Linked DNA regions of Chroococcidiopsis sp. TS-821. The protein of the gene in region 2 interacts with the protein of the main gene of each other region in a pairwise test. Links are inferred from orthologs where the notes say so. Each region holds a gene or a part of one and is shown on either strand. Other genes may lie near its edges.

Region 1 (3,438 bases), on a different replicon or contig from region 2:
GTCAGAATAAATGATTGGCAGCATATGGCAAGCGGCGATAGAATCCTCGATCAAATTTTATCCTTACTCCTCGCGCTTCCAATCGCTTCTTTCTTCCATCGAGTCATCGATTGTGGGCGGTGTCATTGCCGGATTATTCATCACTTCTTCTGTAGACAACTGCTGCATCGTATCGTCAATTGCTGGCGGATGCTTAATTTTGTCTAACACTTCGGGTGATAAGACGTCTTCTGGTCGTTCGTTTTCTGCCATAAGAATTCTTTGAATTTACACACGCCTCAGTGTAAGTTACGCGCTGAGATCGCACACACTACCTTCAGACTTAAATTTCCAGTTTGTGAGTTGATGAGATTGCATAAGTGCGATCGCGAATGAACTTGCGCCCCTCGCACGTCGTAGGGCTTTAGCTTCCCCACAGAGTGTAGGGAAAATGTGCTAAAATTGTAGCATGATTTAACAAATATTCAGCAGTAAATTGGAATAATTTGGCATTTTTCCACTTTAACGACTGATAATGTCAGATTTTTGGAGTTTTTCACAATATGACAAGCTCTCAGGATAGGATTATCCCGACTGATCTGCGTAATGAGATGTCGCGGTCTTACCTAGAATATGCGATGAGCGTTATTGTAGGTCGAGCACTGCCAGATGCCAGGGATGGTCTGAAACCTGTGCATCGTCGCATCCTCTATGCAATGCATGAATTGGGCTTAACGTCGGATCGCCCTTTTCGGAAATGTGCCCGTGTCGTTGGGGAAGTTTTAGGAAAATATCACCCGCATGGTGATGGTTCGGTGTATGACGCACTTGTGCGTATGGCGCAGGATTTTTCCATGCGACTGCCATTGATTGATGGACATGGAAATTTTGGTTCAGTAGATAACGATCCACCAGCAGCAATGCGATACACCGAATGTCGCTTGCAAGCCTTTACAGGTGATGCTCTGCTACGAGATATTGAATCAGAAACAGTAGATTTTATCGATAATTTTGATGGTTCGCAGCAAGAACCGATAGTTTTACCAGCACGCGTTCCGCAACTTCTTCTGAATGGGGCTTCTGGAATTGCCGTTGGGATGGCGACGAATATTCCGCCGCACAATTTAGGTGAGTTAATCGATGGATTAGTTGCGTTAATTCGCAATCCAGAAATTACAGACAATCAATTAATGCAGTATATTCCTGGTCCTGATTTTCCTACAGGAGGACAGGTATTAGGAACAGGAGGTATTCGCGAAGCTTATACAACTGGGCGCGGTTCAATTACCATGCGTGGTGTAGCGAACATTGAAACTATCGAACAACGCGGACGCCCCGAACGCGAAGCCATTGTGATTACTGAACTGCCGTATCAAACGAATAAAGCCGCGTTAATCGAACGTATCGCGGAAATGGTGAACGAAAAGCGGCTAGAAGGCATAGCAGATATTCGCGATGAAAGCGATCGCGACGGTATGCGGATAGTCATTGAACTGAAAAACAATGCTTATCCGCGCGTTGTTCTCAATAACTTGTACAAGCAAACGCCTTTACAAGCGAACTTTGGAGCCAATATGTTGGCTCTAGTCAATGGCGAACCGCAACTACTCACAATTAAACAATTTCTCAATGTCTTCTTAGACTTCCGCATCGATGCCATTAGCCGGAGAACGCGCTATGAATTGCGCAAAGCAGAGGAACGCGATCATCTGTTGCAAGGATTATTGATTGCCTTAGCAAACTTAGACCGAATTATTGAACTGATTCGTCATGCAGCTGATGCACCGACAGCGCGTCACGAACTCATTGAAAGTTATGGTTTATCAGACGCCCAAGCAGATGCCATCTTGCAAATGCAGTTGCGGCGACTCACAGCGCTAGAAGCTGAAAAAATTCGCCAAGAACACGAAGAACTACAGCTACAGATTGCCGATTTGCGTGACATCTTAGCACGGCGCGAACGTGTCTTGGAAATTATTGAAAATGAAGTCACGCAGATTAAAGCAACGCATGCAACACCGCGGCGAACAGTGATTGAACCAGATGAGGGCGAAATTGGCGATACGGACTTAATTGCCAACGAGAAAGCTTTAATTCTGGTGACAGAACAAGGTTACATCAAACGAATGCCCATCGATGCTTTTGAGGCACAAAGTCGGGCTACTCGCGGAAAAGCCGCAACGCGGATGAAAGAAGACGACGGAATTGAGCATTTCTTAACGTGCTGCGACCACGATAGTGTTTTATTCTTTAGCGATCGCGGTGTTGTCTATTGCCTCAAAGCTTATCAAATTCCGATCGGTTCGCGCACAAGTCGGGGTACGCCGATAGTGCAGATGCTACCGATTCCCAAAGATGAAAAAATTACCTCGGTAGTTCCAGTTAACGAATTTAGTAGTGACGAATACCTCGTCATGCTGACACGCGGAGGCTACATCAAAAAAACTGAACTCAGCGCCTTTAGCAACATTCGAGCAAACGGCTTAATTGCCATTTCCTTAGAGGAAGGCGATCAGCTGCGTTGGGTACGACGCGCTCGTGTCGAAGATAGTATTATCATCGGTTCGCGCTATGGTATGGCAATTCATTTTAGAACCGACCACGAACAATTACGTCCTCTCGGTCGAGCAACACGTGGCGTCAAAGCAATGAAACTGCGCGAGGGAGATGAACTGATCGGTATGGATATTCTTCCTAGTTCAGTATTAGCAAACCTCAATGGCAGCGTTACCGCAGATACTGAAGCAGAAGATGAAGATGAAACCGAAGAAAACTCTGAATTGCTCGAAAACGGGACTCAAGGACCGTGGGTACTAATTGTAACGATGGGCGGTTACGGTAAGCGCGTACCTGTCACGCAGTTTAAATTATATAATCGGGCAACTAAAGGCAAGATTGCAACCAAGTTCAAATCACGCAAAGGCTTCAAAGACCAACTTGCAGCGTTGCGAATTGTCAATGAAGATGATGAGTTAATGATGGTGACAAGTCGCGGAATCATCATTCGTCAAGCTGTTAAAGCTATATCGCCGCAGTCGCGTTCGGCTACTGGCGTCCGCGTGCAACGTTTAGATGAAGATGATGCGATCGCAGCTGTTGCTTTAGTTCCACCTGATGTTAGCGATGCAACTGAGACAGAAAATTAAGAGCTAACCAATCAGTAAAATGCCGATTGTCAAAACAAAATTGAGTAAACAACACCAGAGGTGGACATTAGCCACCTTTGGTTTTCCTGCTTTAGCCAGTGGTATTTTCATGGGGTTAACCGTCGCCCCTGTCGAAGCATGGTTTTTAGCATGGATTGCCTTAGTTCCCTTGTGGGTAATCGTGGCATCTTCCACAACGCGAAAAACCAAATTACTCTCAGCTTTACTGTGGGGAATCGGGTATCACGGTGTCGCTTTATCTTGGATTACCGGCGTTCACCCGATGACGTGGATGGGAGTACCTTGGCTTGCT
Region 2 (3,228 bases):
CTAGCTTGGAAATGAAACAAGTTAACTGCAAAGTAGGGAGTTGAAAATGCAAACTCAACAACATTACTACACTCCCGAAGAATATTTGGCACAAGAGGAAGTTGCAGCGTTTCGCAGCGAATACCGCGATGGAGAAATTGTGCCGATGACGGGTGGGTCGATTAACCATAATCAGATTGCAGGAAACGTTTATGCTTTTTTGAAGTTTATGCTTCGCCAAACTGATTTCAAGCCATATATTGGCGACCTGCGGTTATGGATTCCTCGTTATCGGCAGTATACTTATCCTGATGTATTTTTAATACAAGGTCAACCTATTTTTCAAGACCAACGTACAGATGTAATATTGAATCCTTGCTTTATCGTTGAAGTCTTATCCAAATCAACAAAAGATCGCGACAGAACTGATAAATTTCGCTATTATCGTTCCATACCAGAGTTTCAAGAATATATACTAATTAATCAATACGAGATTGAAATTGAGCAATATCTAAAATCCGATCGAGATTCTTGGCTATTTCGCGCTTATGAATCTGATACAGAAAAAATCTTTTTTGCTTCAATCAATGTAGAAATGACAATTGCAGAAATCTACGAAAACGTTAACTTTAATTTAGCAGATACACAAGGGTAAGATATCATCAGGCGTACTAGCTTAGTGCATAAATTCGCAGCTAAACAAATAAAGTCCACCTGCGTGGACTTGCTTATAAAAATATGTAGCCCTGAATTCAATCGGAGGGCTTAAATGTCGAGTTCTGTAAGATTTAGGCGCGAACCGTAAGTCTCGATAAATTCACGACGAGGCGCAACGCGATCGCCCATCAAAATTGTGAAAATGCGATCGGCTTCCGCAGCGTCTTCGATTTCTACTTGTTTCATCGTGCGCGTTTCTGGGTTCATGGTTGTTTCCCAGAGTTGTTCGGGCATCATTTCGCCTAAACCTTTGAAGCGTTGAATTGTATAGTTAGCATTATCGGGGAACTCGTGCTGAATGAGATTTTGAAGTTCGCGATCGCTATAGCAGTAGTAATGATTGCGCCCGCGTTCGACTTTATACAGCGGCGGACACGCAATATAAATGTAACCTTGATCGATCAGTTCGCGTTGATAGCGGTAGAAGAACGTGAGTAATAAGGTTCTAATATGCGCGCCGTCTACGTCGGCGTCAGTCATAATCACAATGCGGTGGTAGCGCAACTGCGAAGCATCAAACTCTTCGCCTTTGACACCTAATCCGAGGGCTGTAATTAAAGCTTGGATTTCGGTGTTTTTGTAGATTTTGGCGTCGTCAGTTTTCTCAATATTGAGGATTTTACCGCGTAAGGGGAGGATGGCTTGGAAGCGGCGATCGCGTCCTTGTTTGGCACTTCCACCTGCTGAATCTCCTTCAACGATGAAGATTTCTGATTCGCTGGCGTCTCTAGAACTGCAATCGGCTAATTTACCAGGTAAGGGTGAAGATTCTAAAACTGACTTGCGGCGTACTAATTCGCGGGCGTGACGCGCAGCTTCTGCGGCTTTAAACGCTTGAATTGCTTTATCTAAAATTGCATCGGCGACACTAGGATGAAAATCAAGGTACTCGGTGAGAACTTCGCCAACTAGGGAATCTACAATTCCGCGCACTTCGGTGTTACCAAGTTTTGTTTTTGTTTGTCCTTCAAATTCAGGATCGGGAACTTTAACCGAAATGACTCCTGTTAAACCTTCACGGACATGTTCGCCGCTAAGATTCGGTTCGTTTTCTTTAATTTTGTTCCGCTTGCGGGCGATCGCATTAAGTGTCCGTGTCAGTACAGCTTTTAATCCTTCTAAGTGCGTTCCACCATCAACCGTACGAATGTTATTTGCAAAACCTAAAATATTGTCAGTATAAGCATCCGCTGACCACTGCAAAGCGACTTCAACTTGAACGTTGTTGCGTTCGCCTTGCACAAAGATGATTTCTTCGTGTAGCGGCTGCTTTTCGCGGTTCATGTACGCGACGTATTCTTTAATTCCACCTTTATATTCGTAGGTCTCGACTTTCGGTTCGCTACTTTTGAGGAGATCTAAGCGGCGATCGCTAAATGTAATCTTGACCCCAGCGTTTAAGTATGCTAACTCGCGCAAACGACCAGCTAGTGTGATGTAATCAAACTCGGTTCCCGTAGTAAAAATTGTGGCATCTGGTAGAAAGGTGACAGAAGTTCCTGTTTTTACTTCTTTGCTAGGTTTAACTTGCAATTCTGTTACTGGTACGCCCCGCTCAAAACGCTGGACGTAAACGTGCTTGTCGCGCCATACGGTAACTTCAACCCACTCAGACAAAGCGTTTACGACCGAAATTCCGACTCCGTGCAATCCTCCAGAAACTTTGTAACCACCACCACCAAATTTCCCTCCGGCATGTAATACTGTCATTACAGTTTCTAATGCTGATTTACCAGTTTGGGGGTGTGTATCTGTCGGAATGCCTCGACCATTGTCTGTAACTGTTACAGAACCATCCGCATTTAAGTCCACCTCCACATGCGTGCAGTATCCCGCCAAAGCTTCATCGATCGAATTGTCTACGACCTCGTAAACTAGATGATGGAGTCCTCGCGGACCAGTGGAGCCAATGTACATACCCGGTCTTTTGCGCACCGGTTCCAGACCTTCCAGAACTTGAATCTGATCGGCGCTGTAACTGCTAGTCATGCAAGGTATTCTCCACGAAAATTAAAGTTTGAGCCGCGATCCGACTCAAAAAATAGAAAAACACTCCTAAATTGTAGCATAAAAGCCTTAAAGACGGCTGTAGAGGGATTTTAGAGGAAATTTTTCAGGGGGATGTACCCAAATAATTTTTATCGATCTTGCTTAATCACAATTTGCGGGGCGACAGCAACGGGAAAATCAAGACTGGCGATCGCGCTTGCCAAAAAACTCAACGCTGTCATTCTCAGCGCCGACTCGCGCCAAGTATACCGCGAATTCAACATTGGCACAGCCAAGCCATCAGTTACCGAACAAAACTTAGTACCGCATTATTTAATTGATATCTGCACGCCTACCGAAACTCTTACTGTTGCAGATTACCAAGCGCAAGCACAGACTTTAATTGCTCAGTTTCAGCAGCAAGGGCAAATTCCGCTATTAGTCGGCGGTACTGGGTTATATATTCGCGCAGTGGTACGAGGGTTGAAGATCCCAAGAGTTGCGCCGCATCCTGAATTGCGATCGCAGTTAGAATCACTCGGT

What was found.
Region 1: the proteins of gyrB (region 2) and gyrA interact in binary tests that used the Escherichia coli proteins (3 or more experiments, as listed by UniProt). The link is inferred for Chroococcidiopsis sp. TS-821 from one-to-one orthologs.

Annotation. Positions count from the first base shown.
Region 1 is NZ_MVDI01000001.1:666,281-669,718, forward strand. Bases 228-3,333 are described here. They hold gyrA (DNA topoisomerase (ATP-hydrolyzing) subunit A), read left to right. Parts: upstream 228-542; coding sequence 543-3,125; downstream 3,126-3,333. Other genes in these bases: B1A85_RS03205 (hypothetical protein), read right to left, coding at 228-252; lnt (apolipoprotein N-acyltransferase), read left to right, coding at 3,145-3,333. Outside these bases: B1A85_RS03200 (histone deacetylase), read right to left, coding at 1-24; more of B1A85_RS03205, read right to left, coding at 64-227; more of lnt, read left to right, coding at 3,334-3,438. UniProt on the Escherichia coli protein: A type II topoisomerase that negatively supercoils closed circular double-stranded (ds) DNA in an ATP-dependent manner to maintain chromosomes in an underwound state.
Region 2 is NZ_MVDI01000009.1:146,866-150,093, forward strand. The notes cover bases 216-3,111. They hold gyrB (DNA topoisomerase (ATP-hydrolyzing) subunit B), read right to left. Parts: upstream 2,686-3,111; coding sequence 745-2,685; downstream 216-744. Other genes in these bases: B1A85_RS19220 (Uma2 family endonuclease), read left to right, coding at 216-634; miaA (tRNA (adenosine(37)-N6)-dimethylallyltransferase MiaA), read left to right, coding at 2,818-3,111. Also shown: more of B1A85_RS19220, read left to right, coding at 47-215; more of miaA, read left to right, coding at 3,112-3,228. UniProt on the Escherichia coli protein: DNA gyrase negatively supercoils closed circular double-stranded DNA in an ATP-dependent manner to maintain chromosomes in an underwound state.